Regions from separate parts of the Micromonospora sp. BQ32 genome, predicted to be linked through region 1. Evidence: riboswitches for the same ligand, from Rfam matches in the RefSeq annotation. Region 1 holds a riboswitch; each other region holds the start of a gene.
What was found. A riboswitch is a leader RNA that binds a small molecule or an ion and turns the genes downstream of it on or off. The one in region 1 is predicted to bind cyclic di-AMP.

Region 2: linked by a shared signal. The riboswitch ahead of AC5L30_RS29620 (C40 family peptidase) and the one ahead of AC5L30_RS26205 (coiled-coil domain-containing protein) in region 1 are both predicted to bind cyclic di-AMP.
Region 3: linked by a shared signal. The riboswitch ahead of AC5L30_RS05655 (coiled-coil domain-containing protein) and the one ahead of AC5L30_RS26205 (coiled-coil domain-containing protein) in region 1 are both predicted to bind cyclic di-AMP.
Region 4: linked by a shared signal. The riboswitch ahead of AC5L30_RS07890 (C39 family peptidase) and the one ahead of AC5L30_RS26205 (coiled-coil domain-containing protein) in region 1 are both predicted to bind cyclic di-AMP.

What each region holds. Positions count from the first base shown of each region.
Region 1 is NZ_JCADBI010000016.1:101,343-104,910, forward strand. Features, by position in the region: gene AC5L30_RS26200 (hypothetical protein) at 1-428, opposite strand, end outside; gene AC5L30_RS26205 (coiled-coil domain-containing protein) at 571-1,635, opposite strand; cyclic di-AMP (ydaO/yuaA leader) riboswitch at 1,641-1,772, opposite strand; gene AC5L30_RS26210 (cation diffusion facilitator family transporter) at 1,917-2,834, opposite strand; gene AC5L30_RS26215 (HelD family protein) at 2,942-3,568, opposite strand, start outside.
Region 2 is NZ_JCADBI010000022.1:3,687-7,254, reverse strand. Features, by position in the region: gene AC5L30_RS29625 (N-acetylmuramoyl-L-alanine amidase) at 1-1,315, opposite strand, end outside; cyclic di-AMP (ydaO/yuaA leader) riboswitch at 1,551-1,686, shown strand; gene AC5L30_RS29620 (C40 family peptidase) at 1,700-2,740, shown strand; gene dcd (dCTP deaminase) at 2,800-3,378, opposite strand; gene AC5L30_RS29610 (pyridoxamine 5'-phosphate oxidase family protein) at 3,478-3,568, shown strand, end outside.
Region 3 is NZ_JCADBI010000002.1:442,742-446,309, forward strand. Features, by position in the region: gene AC5L30_RS05650 (carbonic anhydrase) at 1-603, shown strand, start outside; gene AC5L30_RS05655 (coiled-coil domain-containing protein) at 660-1,679, opposite strand; cyclic di-AMP (ydaO/yuaA leader) riboswitch at 1,684-1,814, opposite strand; gene AC5L30_RS05660 (YibE/F family protein) at 1,981-3,351, opposite strand.
Region 4 is NZ_JCADBI010000003.1:193,371-196,938, reverse strand. Features, by position in the region: gene AC5L30_RS07900 (CDP-glycerol glycerophosphotransferase family protein) at 1-325, shown strand, start outside; gene AC5L30_RS07895 (alpha/beta hydrolase) at 330-1,076, opposite strand; gene AC5L30_RS07890 (C39 family peptidase) at 1,211-2,059, opposite strand; cyclic di-AMP (ydaO/yuaA leader) riboswitch at 2,291-2,432, opposite strand; gene AC5L30_RS07885 (hypothetical protein) at 2,718-3,488, opposite strand.

The DNA of each region.
Region 1 (3,568 bases):
AGCACCGTCGCGATGATCATTAGGCTGGTGGACACCGCCGGCGCGATGACCAGGTCGGCGCGATCACCTGCGGGCAGGGCAGGGCCCACCGCTCCGGCGTGGCGCAGGTTCGGGGTGAGCAGGAACAGCACCAGCCCGACCATCACCGTGGTGAGCACGAGCTTGACCAGCACCCAGCGGTGGCGCAGCAGGCCCCACGGGGTGAGCAGCGAGCTGGCGACTCCGATCAGCCAGACCAGGACGCTCAGCGGCGCGAACAGCACCGTGCCGACCAGGGCGGTCACCGGATAGACCACCGCCGGGTCGGCGCCCCGCTGCACGGCGATGCCGAGAGTGAGCAGCACCAGGTCGGTGCCCAGCCAGCCAAGCGAGGTGACGAGGTGCAGGGTGAGTAGCGCCTTGCGGGTGGTGGGTCGGATCCGAGGCATACCGCGATGCTGCCCGCCGACCCCGGCCGGGTCGTCCGACGAGCGACGACATCAGGGGTACGCCCGGCGACGTAGCCCGGCCCCGGACGCACGTGATGCCTGTGAGTCATCACGATGACTCACAGGCATCACAACGCGTGGGTCAGTAGACCGACAGGTGTACGTGGTTGGTGTGGTCGGTGGACGGGGTGCCGTTCGCCCCGCTGTACGACTTCCACCCGCTGCTGGGCAGCCAGATCTGCCTGTACCAGATCACGTAGAGCACGGCGAGCCGGTCCGCGTTGCGGATGAAGTACGCGGCCAGGTTGTTGCCGTAGGTCTTGTCGCCACCGGTGGCGTTGCCGCCGAAGCCGTTCTTCTGCGCCGCGAAGTCGCAGGCCCGGCCCTTCGGGTGCTCACCGGAGCCGCTGGGGCGGTGGCACGAGACGTACCGGGTGAAGCCCGCGGCCTTGGCCTGGTTGAGCGCGTGCAGGGTGCGGGGGGTGATGCAGCCGTTGGCCGGCGTGGGGTCGTTGACGCTGCACGACTCGGAGGGCCAGGAGCCGTCGGAGTTACGCGGCGCGGCCTTCGCGTTGGCGGTGGAGGTGCCCCGGTTGGAACCGGCGTCGGCGGTGGTCTGCGGCTTGGGGGTGGTGGCCACGGTCAGGGCCCGTTCGGCCTGTTCCTTGCGCTTGGCCATTACCGCGACCTGCTTGCGCTGCTCGTTGATCTCGCCGTCCAGGGCAACCCGGGTGCGGTTGGCCTGGTCCTTGCTGGCCAACAGGTCACGCAGCACCCGGTCCTCGTTGGCGGCCACCGCGTCCAGCGCGGCCGCCCGGTCCATGAAGCCTTCGGGAGTGTTGCTGTTGAGCAGCGCCGACATCGCACCGAGCCGGCCGGTGCGGTACGCCACCTCGGCGATCTCGCCGACCTTGCCGCTGCGCTGGTCGATCTCGACCTCGATGGTCTTCAGCTGGCCGGCGAGCTGCTGCTGCCGTCGTACGGAGCTGTCCAGGGCGCGCTTCGCGTCCAGGTAGCCCTTGCTGGCCGCCTCGAGTTGGGCGCGCAACGCCGGGGTGCCGCCCTCCTCGTCGGAGTTGGGTGCGGCGGCTCGCTGGCCGGTCGGGGGAGCGGCCGAGGCGGTGCCGGCCGGGAGCGCGACGCCGAGGGCGAACATCGCGACGATCAGGGCCGCCAGTCGGGCGGCGGGTGGTCGTGCTGGTGCCACTGCGCATGTCCTTCCGTCAGCCGCCGACCGGGTTAGCTGACGGGTTCGGGACGGAAGATCCCTACCGCTGACGCGGATGCACCCCAGGAACATGGTTCCCCGGTTCGCCCAGGTGGGCGATTAGGCGGCGACCGCCACCGGCGCCGGGAGGGCGCCGCCTGGTGGAGGCCGGGACCGAGCCTACCGGTGCCGGTGGGGCGGCTGCAGCCAATGTGACGGACGGTGCGTGCGTCACCACGGAAATTTGCGGCGAAAGTGGAGGAAGGCCCCGAAAGGCCCCGTCACCACTCGATGGAGCCACACGCTCCGGAGGTGGCGCCGGGCTCGATCTGCAACGTCGCGTGCTCGATGCGGAAATCGTCATGCAGGGCCGTACGCGCCGCGGTGAGCACCGCGCCGACCTCCGCACCGGGTGCCATGGTCAGGTGTGCGGAGGCCACCTCCATGCCCGAGGTGAGCGTCCAGACGTGCAGGTCGTGCACCTCGACGACACCGGGGACCGCGGCCAGTCGGTCGTGCACGGCGGTCACCTGGAGGTGCTCCGGGGCGGCCTGCACCAGGATGCGGATGGCGGCGCGGGCCAGCCGCCAGGTGCGCGGCAGGATGAACACGCCGATGGCGACCGCGACCAGGGGGTCGGCCCACCACCAGTCGGTGACGGTGATGAGCAGCGCCGCCCCGATGACGCCGAGCGAGCCGAGCAGGTCGCCGAGCACCTCCAGGTAGGCGCCCTGGAGGTTGATGCTCTCCCGGGCCCCGGCGCGCAGCAGGGCGAAGGCGACGATGTTCGCGAGCAGACCGAGCACGGCCACCGCGAGCATCGGGCCGGCGATGACCTGGTGCGGGTCGCCGAAACGGCGGATCGCCTCGATCACCACGTAGATCGCGACGCCGGAGAGCAGGACGGCGTTGGCCAGTGCGGCGAGTACCTCGAGTCGGTAGAGCCCGAAGGTGCGCTGTGGGTCGCCGGTGGCCCGCCGGGTCGCGGTGATCGCGGCGAGCGCCATGCCGATGCCGAGTACGTCGGTGAACATGTGCCCGGCGTCGGAGAGCAGGGCGAGCGAGCCGGTGTGCAGGGCGGCCACCGCCTCGACCACCATCAGGGTGGCGAGCAGCCCGAATGCCGCCCAGAGTCGACCCCGGTGCTGGTGTGCGGCATTGGCGACGGACCCATGGTGGTGGTCATGACCTGCGCCCACGAGAATCACCTTCCGCCGCTGGTCGGGACCCGGTCAAATGTATGCTCACATCGCTATGTGTGCAAGTGTACGGGCAGTGCCTGTCGCCGGCGGCAGTCCCACGCAGGTCAGCCGGTCGGGTCGATGGTGGTGAGCCGCTGGGTGGCCCGGGAGAGCGCCACGTACAGGGTGCGTACCCCGGCACCCGGGTCCGCCCGGATCTCGCTCGGGGCGACCAGCACCACCCCGTCGTACTCCATGCCCTTGGCCTCCAGGCTGGTCACCACCTGCAACCTCGCGCCGCCCAGCGCGCCGAGCCAACCGGCGACCTCGTCCCGGCGGGGAACCGGCGTGATCACCCCGACCGTGCCCTCCACCTCGGCCAGCAGGCCGGTGGCGGCCTCCACGGTCGCGGTCTCCAGCCCCGTCGGGGGCACCACCAGCTCGACCGGCTCGACCCCGGTGGAGCGGACGGCGGTCGGCAGCGGCAGGTCGGGGTAGAGCCGACGGATCTCCGCCGCCGCCACCGCGAAGATCTCCGCCGAGTTGCGGTAGTTCGTGGTGAGCGTGAAATCGTGTCGCTTGCGCCGACCCAACGCCTGGTCGCGGGCTCGGGTCAGCTCCTCCGGGTCACCCGTCCACGCGGTCTGCGCGGGGTCGCCCACCACGGTCCAGGAGGCCAGTCGGCCGCGTCGACCGATCATCCGCCACTGCATCGGCGAGACGTCCTGCGCCTCGTCCACCACCACGTGCGC
Region 2 (3,568 bases), on a different contig from region 1:
GGGTGCCGGTGTCCAGTCGAGGGGCGTGCAGCAGGTCGAAGTAGTGCGTCCAGTCCCAGTACGGGCCCGGATCCCAGTGCATCCCCCGCACGGTCGAGGCGACGGTGCCGGGCACGTTGTCGTGGCCGATGATGTGCTGACGGTCCAGTGGGATGCCGAGCCGCAGCGCCAGATGCCGGACCAGCTTCGCCGAGGTCCGGTACATCGCCTCGGTGTACCAGGTGCCCTGCGCCGCGAAGCCCTCGTGTTCCAGCCCGATCGACTTCGCGTTGACGTACCAGTTGCCGGCGTGCCAGCCGACGTCCTTGGTCCTCACATGCTGGGCGATGTGCCCGTCGACCGAGCGCAGCGAGTAGTGCCAGCTCACGTAGGTCGGATCCTGGACGAGTTGCAGCGTGGTCGCCCAACTCGCCTCGGTGTCGTGGATGACGATGTACTCGATCTTCTGCCGTGCGGGCCGGTCGGACAGGTCGTGGTTGCCGTAGTCCCCGTCGCCGAACGCCTCGTAGGGTGCCGGGATCCACTCGCAGGAGATGGTGCGGGGGCACTCCACCCCGTCCGGGCGGGCCAGCCGGCGCAGGCCCAGCCTGTCCAACCAGGAACGCTCGGGGCGCACCGCACGGGCCGGCAGGGTGACCCGCTGGCCGTCGTCGGTCACCCGGGACTGGCCTGCGACGATGGTGGTGAAGACCTCGTCGGCGAAGGCCGCGGCGGCGTCGGCGCTGTCCGCGCCGGAGTAGCGGGCCACCGCGCCGTACCAGGCGGCCGGGTCGGTGCCGGCGCCGACCGGCGCACCCAGGTCCCGTTGGTACGCGCTGAGCAGCGCGGCCCCACCCCGGATGTTGAGGCCCGTGTCGGTGCGCAGTGCCTCGGGAGTGGTGCCGGTCAGCGCGGCGGCGGCGTCCACGGTCTGCAACGCGGCGGTGGACGGCGCGGGGGCCTCGACCGACCGGGGTGCGGGCACCCGGGCGGGACGGGAATCGTCGCCGCGGGGGTCCTCGGCGCCGGCGTCGTGGTGACCACCCCCGGGTAGGGCGGCCACGTGCCGCGCGTCGGTCAGGTGCATCGGGCCGTAGCCGCCACTGGTGCTCGGTGTGCCGGCGTTGGTGTCCCAGCGCGACTCCAGGTAGGAGACGCCGAGCAGCACGACGGTCGGCACCCCGTACTCGGTGGCCGCGGCGGCGTACTGCTGCTGGCGGTCGGTCGTGGGCGCGGCGGCGGCCGGGCCGGCGGAGAGTGGCACCGTGGTCGCGGCGGCGACCACGGTGGCGGCGAGCAGGGCACGCCAGCCGGCCGACAGGGTTGGATGGTGCATCGAACCCCCTAGATTCTCGCGGAGTGAGGTCAGGTCACCATCGCGCCGCCCGGGAGGTCAGGTCAATACCTTTCCATCTATCTACGTCAGCGGAAAGAATTCTTCACACACGGTCGGTCGTCTCGTCCAATCGGTACGGAGTGTCACGGCCGCACGGGTTGCGGATCGGTAACGAGCGTCTCTACTCTGGTCATTCGTCGGCCCGACAGCAGCTCCGCCCAGCCCGGGCGGTAACGGACCGACACCGCCGAGTCGTTTCCGAGCGAACCGGGGACCCAGGTCCCTCGGGGTGAATCCGCAGCCACTGCGGTAGGGCGCCGACTTCCCGCCCGAACCCGTCAGCTAACCCGGTAGGCGGTCAGGAAGAAGGAGTACGGAACCCCGGTGGCACTCCATGCCCCGCGGCCGTCGTCCGAGCGGCCGGCATCAGCCGGCCCGGCGTCGATCGTGCCGCGCCCACGCTGGTCCCGCTTCACCACCGCACTCGCCGCGCTGGCCGGCATCGCCGTCGTCCTGACCGGCAGTGCCACGGCGGCCCACGCCGACCCGTCCGTCGCCGAGATCGAGCGCCAGATCGACGCCGACTGGAACAAGCTCGAACCGATCATCGAACGGCACAACGCCACCCGCACCGACCTCGCCGCGAAGCGCAAGCAGGCCGACGCGCTGGCCGCCCGGATCACCCCGCTGGAGCGCCAGGTCGACGCCGCGATGGACAAGGTCAGCGCCCTGGCCGTACGCGCCTACAAGGGTGAGAACGTCTCGACCGTCAACGCGGTGCTGGGCAGCCGGTCGCCCAGCGAGGTGGTCGGCCAGCTCGAAATGCTCGACCGCTTCGCACACAACCAGCAGAAGGACGTACGCCAGGTGGCCGACCTGCGCGACCAGTTGGCCGCGCAGAAGGCGCCGCTGGACGAGATGGTGGCCCAGCTGACCCGCACCGAGGCTCAGTTGGCGGCGAAGAAGAAGCAGATCAACGAAGAGATCGACCGCCTGCAGAAGCTGCGCCTCAAGGTGTACGGCAACGGCGGCGGCGGTCCGCTGCGCCCGGCGCCCTGCCCGGGTAGCTACCCCGGCGGCGCCGCGGGCACCGCGGTCAAGTTCGCCTGCGCGCAGATCGGCAAGCCCTACGTCTGGGGTGCCGAGGGTCCGAACTCGTACGACTGCTCCGGGCTGATGCTGGCCGCCTGGGCGAAGGCCGGCGTGTCGCTGCCGCACAACGCCGCCGCGCAGAGCCGCGTCACCAAGGACGTCAGCAGGGGCGACCTGCGCCCCGGCGACCTGGTCTTCTACTACAGCGACATCCACCACGTCGGCATGTACGTCGGCGACGGTTGGGTGGTGCACGCCTCGCAGGCCGGTCAACCGGTCAAGATGAAGAAGGTCGACGACGGCCCGATCCACAGTTACGGCCGCCCAGGCTGACTCTGGATGTTCGGAGGGCCCGTCGCGATCCGTCGCGGCGGGCCCTCGTCGTCCTGGTTCTAGCGGGTCGGCCAGGTGCGCCAGTGCTGCCAGGCGCGGCTGGGCGTCGGCCCCCGCTGGCCCTGGTAGCGCGAGCCGTAGACCACCGAGCCGTACGGGTGCTCGGCCGGCGAGGAGAGTCGGAAGATGCAGAGCTGCCCGATCTTCATGCCCGGCCACAGGGTGATCGGCAGGTTCGCCACGTTCGAGAGTTCCAGCGTCACGTGACCGGAGAAGCCCGGATCGATGAAACCGGCGGTGGAGTGGGTGAGCAGCCCGAGCCGGCCCAGGGAGCTCTTGCCCTCCAGTCGGCCGGCGAGCTGGTCACCCAGCGAGATGACCTCCAGCGTCGAGGCGAGCACGAACTCCCCCGGGTGCAGCACGAACGGCTCGCCGTCGGGCACCTCGACCACCGAGGTCAGGTCGTCCTGCTGCATGGCGGGATCGATGTGGGTGTAGAGGTGGTTGTTGAAGACCCGGAACAGCCGGTCGAGTCGGACGTCGATGCTGGACGGTTGGACCAGGGTGGGCTCGAACGGCTCCAGGCCCAGCGTGCCGGCCTTGATCTCGGAGACCAGGTCGCGGTCGGAGAGCAGCATCGGACCACCATAGCCGCGTTGCCAAAAGTGCCCGGATTCGGTGCCGGTGACCAGCGCGTCGAGGTCGCTGCTCGTACATTTGTTCGATAGAATGCCCGCATGGCTTCCTGGTCCGAATTCGCCGCCGACGAGCCCCGACTCGCCGACGGGATCCGCGTTCTCCTTCAGCAGTACGGGCCGGGCTTCGGCT
Region 3 (3,568 bases), on a different contig from region 1:
CGCCACCCCAACCAGGATGCCGGGCGCCGGGCCGCCGTGGCCGACGGGCAACACCCGTTCGCGGTGATCGTCGGCTGCTCCGACTCACGGCTGGCCGCTGAGATCATCTTCGACCGGGGTCTGGGCGACCTGTTCGTGGTGCGCACCGCCGGGCACACCGCCGGCCCCGAGGTGCTCGGCAGCGTCGAGTACGCGGTGACCGTGCTCGGCACCCCGCTGGTGGTGGTGCTCGGCCACGACTCGTGCGGTGCGGTGCAGGCCGCCCGGGAGTCCGCCGCGACGGGTACCGCACCGAGTGGCCATCTGCGCGCGGTGGTCGACGCCGTGCTGCCCAGCCTGCGCCGGGCCGAGGCCGAGGGCGTGGACGACATCGACGGCATCGTCGACATCCACATCGCACAGACCGTCGAGACGTTGCTCGGGCAGTCCCCGGTGCTGGCCGACGAGGTGGCGCGGGGGCGGTGCGCGGTGGTGGGGGTGTCCTACCGACTCGCCGCCGGAGCGGTGCGCCCGGTGGCCGCCGTGCCGGCCGGCTTCGCGACGTTGGACCGCCCGGCCGGATCGCCCGAGCCGACCGGCCCGGCCGCCGCTGCCACCGTCTGACGCGACGAGGGCCGCTCCGCGTCACGCGGAACGGCCCTCGATGGGGATCGTGCGGGTCAGAGCAGCGACATGTGGACGTGGTCGGTGTGGTTCGACGGCCCGCTGTACGAACTCCAGCCGGTGGCCGGGAACCAGATCTGCCGGTTCCAGATCACGTAGTAGATGCCGAGCCGGTCGGCGTTACGGATGAGGAACGCGGCGACGTTGTTGCCGTACGTCCGGGTGTCGTTGTTGTGCCACGGGGAGAACCCGCTCTTCTGTAGCGACCAGTCGCAGGCGCGGCCCTTCGGGTGCTCCCACGGCCCGCCGGGGCGGTAGCAGCCGACGAACCGGTTGAAGCCGGCCGCCTTGACCTCCTTGTACGCGTGCAGCGTGCGCGGCGTGACGCAGCCGGACGTGGTGGGGTCGTTCTCGCTGCACGACTGGGGCTTCCAGTCACCGTCGGCCGTGCGACCCGGGCCGATCTTCGCGACCTTGGAGGTGGCATCCACCAGGCCGCCGGTGAAACCCTTGCCGCCGACGAGGGAGAGCGCCTTGTCGGCCTCGCTCTTGCGCTTCGCCATCAGGGCGGTCTGCTTCTGCTGCTCGCGGACCTCGGTGTCGAGGGCCAGCTTGGCCTGCTCGGCGCGGGCCTTCACCGCGTTGACCTCGGAGAGCTTCTTCTCGTTGACCATGTTTATCTCGTCGAGCATCCCGGCGCGCCGGACGAACGAGTCGGGCGCTTCGCTCTCCAGCAGCATCGCGACCGCGCCGATCCGGCCGGTCCGGTACGCCTGGGCGGCGATCTGCCCGACCTGCGGGGCCAACGCGTCCAGGTCGGCCTTGGCCCGGTTGACCTCTGCGGCCAACTCGCCCTGTCGCTTCTTGGATTTGTCCAGCTTGGACTTGGCGGCGGAGTAGTCGCGGTTGGCCTGCTCGATGACGTCGTTGAGCAGCTTGGGCTCGCCGTCCTCCTCGTGCCCGGACGGTGTGGGGTTCGTCGGAGCGGCGTTCGCTGGGAGCGGCCCGGCGAGCACGGTCAGTGCGGCGATCACGGCCACCACGGGAGTCAACCAGCGGCGTAGGGGTGCCGTCACAATGTTCCCTTCCGTCGACCGCCGACCGGGTTAGCTGACGGGTTCGGGGCGGAAGTGGCCCCTACCGCTGACGCGGATTCACCCCAGGTACCTGGGTCCCCGGCTCGCCGGTTGGCGATTGGGCGGTGGCACCGCAGGCGCCGCTTCGCGCCTTCATCGGTAACCGGCAGCGAGGTTACCCGAGAGTCGACCGGGTGAGCTACGCCTGGATGCCGACCAAAAGTGTCATTTCGCCATAGCGTTGAGTGACCAGTGACGTGGTTCTCAGGGTGGATGCCCGATCTGGTCACGCTGAGGAGTGTCACCATGCCGTATCCGTGCTCCTGTTCGACTCCGGCCACCGGTCGGTGGCCTCGGATGGGGGTGCGGTCCGCGTCCGGTCCGGCTCGTCGGAGCCGGTCGTTCGCGGTGAGATGAGAGCGGCCAGTGCCTCCGAGCGGTCCGGCTGGGGCCGGGACGACGCGGCGTCGGTGGACGGCGTCGCACCGGTGCGCCCGGCGGCGGTCACCACCGCGGCCAGTCCGGTGGTCAGCGGCACGGCGGCGATCAGACCGAGGGTGGCGACCGCGCTGCGGACGATCTCCTGCGCGAGGAACTCACTGGTGAGGATCTGCCCGATCGGCCGCGAGTCGGCGGTGAGCAGGAGTAGCAGGGGCAGCGACGCGCCCGCGTACGCCAGCACGATGGTGTTCACAGTGGAGGCGATGTGCGCGCGGCCGACCCGGGTGGCCGCCCGGTACAGCTGCAACCGGGTCAGGCCGGGGTTGGCGTTCGCCAGCTCGGTGACGGTGGCCGCCTGGGTGACTGTCACGTCGTCGAGCACCCCGAGCGATCCGATGATGATCCCGGCGAGCAGCAGACCGTGCAGGTCCACGTCGCCCTGGAACATCGACAGGGTGGTGGCGTCTTCGCTGCCGAAGCCGGTGAGGTGGGTGGCGGCCGTGGCGATGGTGGCGAGGACGCCGGTCAGCACCAGACTGCCCAGGGTGCCGAGCACCGCGACCGAGGTCTGTGCGGTTACCCCGTGCGTGAGATAGAGCACCACGAACATGATCAGGGCCGCGCCGACCACCGCCACCAGCAGTGGTGACCTGCCGGCGCCGATGCCCGGCAGCACGAAGGTGAGCAGGATGGCGAAGCTGGCGGCCAATCCGGCGAGCGCGGCCAGGCCCCGCCATCGACCGAACGCGACGATCGCGGCCGCGAAGACCACCGCCAGCCACACCATCGGGGTGCCGCGTTGGTGCTCGGCGATGTTCCAGTTGCTGGTGGTGGGATCGGTGGGATCGGCCAGCTCGACCAGGATGACCTCGTCGCCGACCTCGACCCGGGGTGCGCCGGGTCCGTCGGGAACCGGTGTCTGTACCTGCTGGCCGGCGGTCGGCCCGTCGTCCACCCGGACGTCGACCGTGCCGCACCGCCCGTCGCCGACCCTCGGCGTGCCCTCGGGAACCGACGGCGCCGGCGGGCACGGCTCGCTGACCACCCGGGTGACCGTGCCGGGGTAGCGCGGCACGTCCGCACCACCGTCGGTCTGCGGTGACCCGCCGCGCGGCCAGAGCAGCACCGCGGCGAGCACGGTGGCGACGAAGAGGGGTACCACCGTCATGACAAGGATCCGTCGCACCCTCGGTGAGGCGGACGGAGCAGGGCGGGTGTGGTCGGAACCCAAGGCGAGACTCCCAACGATCCGGTGCGGGGTACGGGTCAGCGGGCCGGGCGGTTCACCGTTGCGGTGGAAACGCGGCGGAACGGCGGGGCGGATCGCTGCCTGACGACACTTTGATCACGGACGGTCAGAGCTCGGCCCGGTCGGCCGGGGGCGCCGCCACGACCTGGCGGCGCCGGTGCCCGACTGTGCGGCGGCATACGGAGGGCCATCGTGGGAG
Region 4 (3,568 bases), on a different contig from region 1:
GGTCTCCGACGTTTCCGGAGTGATCTCGGACTTCCTCTACTCCGGCAAGCCGTACGCGGTCACCGACATGGGCGACGAGGGCGACCGGTTCGTGGAGCGGTTCCCGTTGGCCGGGTCGGGTTACGTGCTGCGCGGGGACATGTCCAACGTGGACGAGGTGCTGACCGCACTGTTGGACACCGACCCGCTGGCCGAGGCCCGCTGGGCCACCCGCCGCCGCTACCTGGGTGACTTCCCGGCCGAGTCGTACGCCGAGGCGTTCCTGACCGCCGCCCGCCGGGAGCTGACGCCCGCGGAGAAACTGACCGCGTCCGCACCGGCGTAGCCGCTCAGCGGTACGGGTCCAGCAACGCCAGCACCGCCGCCGGGTCCTCCACGTGCGCGTTGTGCCCGAGACCGGGCAGCGTGGCGACCGGTACGCCGTACTCCTTGAGCTGTTCGTCGGTGACCATCGGGTCGTTCTCCCCACGCGCCAGCACCACCGGCACGTCGGTCGCCGCCAGCAGCGCGGCCAGGTCGGGCTCGCCGACGGCGAAGGCGGTCGGGTCCATGGCGAGGCGCCACCGGCCGTCGACCTGGCGCAGCCCGGCGTCCACCACCGGGTGGTCCGGTGAGACCAGGCCGGCCAGCCCGGAGACCCGCAGGTAGCGGCGAGCCGCCTCGGTGCGGCTGGCGAACCAGCTCACCGGGCGGGCGGCGACCTCGGCGGCGCGGGTCAGCTCAGCGGGTGACCAGACCGCCTTGATGCCCAGCCCGACCACCGCGTCCACCGGCGTTCCGGCGTCGCGGGCGGCCAGCGCCAGGCCGACCACGCCACCCAGCGAGTGCCCGAGCACGACCAGCCGGTCGTCGGGGGCGAGGGCCTGCGCGATCTGCTGGGCGAAGCCCACAAAGGAGTACGACGGCAGCGGCGGCGCCCAGCCGTGGCCGGCGAGGTCCGGTGCCAGCCACCGCCCGGGCCAGTGCTGCTCAAGGTACGGCGCCCAGGGCAACCACACGTCCCCGGTCGCCCCCATGCCGTGCAGCAGCAGCAGGACCGGCCTGCGACCGGCGTGACCACCCGATTTCTCCACCACGGCCGCAGTCTCCCACGGTTCACGGCCCGGTACGAGAGTCGTCGATGACAGCCCACCGGCGAACCGCGCGGAGAAACGCCGCGGGCGCCGGCCCCTTGTGGGAGACGGCGCCCGCGGCGGTCAGCGTGCCCGGGTCAGGCGGAGTAGCCCCGGCTGGCGATCCAGTTGGCCAGGTCGATGGTGGTGATCCAGTACGACGAGTCGGCCGGGTTCGCCGAGTCGGCGATCCGCACGGTGCGACCGTTGTCCTTGTAGCCCACGACGGCGATGTAGTGCCCGCCGCCGTAGGAGTGCCAGCCGCCGTCGGTGTCGGTGGCGTCCCCGACGACGTTGGCCACCACGCCCCGGCCGTCGGTGATGGCCTTCACCACGTCGGCCTGGAGCCGGTCCATCTGCGCCGGGCTGGGTGCGCCGAGGAACATCCGGGTCCGGTACGGGGAGCCCTTCACCTCGGCGTTGAGGACCCGGGTGGTGTCCTCGGCCGAGTTGGTGCCCATCTCGGTGGTGCCCAGCTCGGCGCCGAGCTCATCCTGGGTGCGGTCGATGCCGGCGGCGCTGAGCGCGTTGCGGGTGGCCGCCGGGCCGCAGTTGTAGTAAGTGTTCTGCGCCTCGTAGTCGTAGTCGAGGATCTTGGTCGCGGGCGGCTTCGGCCGCTCCGGCTTCCGGGTCAGGTCCGGGTTGCTGCTGGCCTTGGCGGCGGGTGACGCGGCACTGGTGGCCGGGGCGGCCGTGGTCGGCGCGGCGCTGGCAAGGGGGGACGCGTCCCGAACCTCGCCGCGGGAGGCGGCGACGTCGCTGCGCAGCTCGGCGACCGTGGTCGCGGTGCGCTGACCGGCCGGCGCGTCATCGGCCGTGGTGAGCAGGGCGCCGGTGGTGGTGGCGATCGCCAGGGCCGCGGCGGAGGCGGCGACAATCTGGTACGGGCGCTCGGTGGCGAGGCGGCGGAGCTGGCGCTTCAGGGTGTGCTTCACGGGGTCCTCCACGGATCGGGGGAGAGCGGCACACCGGGGCCGGACCGGTATCCGGGCAGGCGCCAGCGCGCGGACGGTGGTCCGCGGATGGTGAACCGCTCAGGGGAACGCCCGGCGCGGCCGGGCGGGGAAGGCGATGACCCGGGGGTCAGCTCACCGTCACGCGACGAATGAGCGGGTGCACCGCCGCGCCGTGGAGGCGAGGGAACAACCGAGGGGTGGAAAGGTGCTGCACGAGGATGTGACTCCTTCCGACACCGCCTACCGGGTTAGCTGACGGATTCGGGCGGGAAGATCGCCCTACCGCGGGCCGTGGCTCGCGGATTCACCCCGGACTTACTGGTGGGTCCCCGGTTCGTTGATCACGATTAAGCGGGTCGGTGCGGCGTCGCGTCTTGCGATCGGTTACCGCACCGGACGGGACGACAGTACTGGTCACTCCGCACCCCTGCCAAGCCAGGTTCACCTGCGTAAACCTCAATCGTGGCAACAATTTCTGCGCGTATTGCCGATGATGTGACTCGATGGGACAACCGGTTACGGCGACGTCTGCGGGCGACAACCGGACAGGCCGCAAAGAACGCGGCCATAATCGCGGGAACAATGCCGCCGATCGCGCCGGCCGTCCGATTCCGCAATTGGGTGACCGGCCTCACATCACGGATCGGGCTCAACTCACCCGGGCCGGGCGCCACCGTGCCACGGCGGCGGGACGCAACGCCCTGACCACCGTCCGGCGGGCGGGCACCGGGGCCGGGCGCAGCCGGGCCGCCGCCGCATACGCCTCCTCGGCGAGGGTACGAGCCGACTCGGCGGCCAACTCCGCGTCGCGCCAGGCGGCCCGCTCACGGCCGGCGGCCACCTGGTAGTCGGCCAGCCGCGCATCCCGGATCACCCGGCTGATCAGCACCTCCTGCTCGACCGGGTGCCGCCGGGGATCCCAGCCGCGCCGGTGCCCGAACACGTCGCCGAGCTGCGTCATGGTCAGGTCGCCCCGCCAGTACGCCGCCATCGCCGCGCGGTGCAGATAGCGTTCCCGGGCGGCGTACTCGGCGGGGGTGTGCGGGGTCTGCGGGGTGGGCAGCGCCCCGGCGCCCGCGAAGCGACGCGCGGCGGTGTCCGCCTCGTCGTACCCCGTCCAGGCCCGCTCCAGCTGCTCCTGAGCGGTCAGCCAGGCGGCGCGTCGCCGCCGGGCGGTGGTGGCCGCGCCGGCCGCGGCGACGGCCACCTCCTCGGCGTAACGGCGCATGTCGACAACCTCGGCGGCGGCCAGCTCCCGAGCGGTGGGCACGGTCGGAAGCGGCTCGTCCGTGGGCCGGTCCCGTTCGGGACGGGCGGCCAGCACGGTGAGGAGGCCCAGGGTCAGCAGGAACAGCGTCGACCAGATGGCGGCGGCCTGCGGCACCTCGGTCACGAACTGGTAGAAGACGACGGTCTCCATGGTCGGCACCTCGGGGAGAGAGCAGTGCGATGGGAGCCGCGCCGGCGGGCCACGGTGGGCCAGGGGCCGGCGGGGTGGGA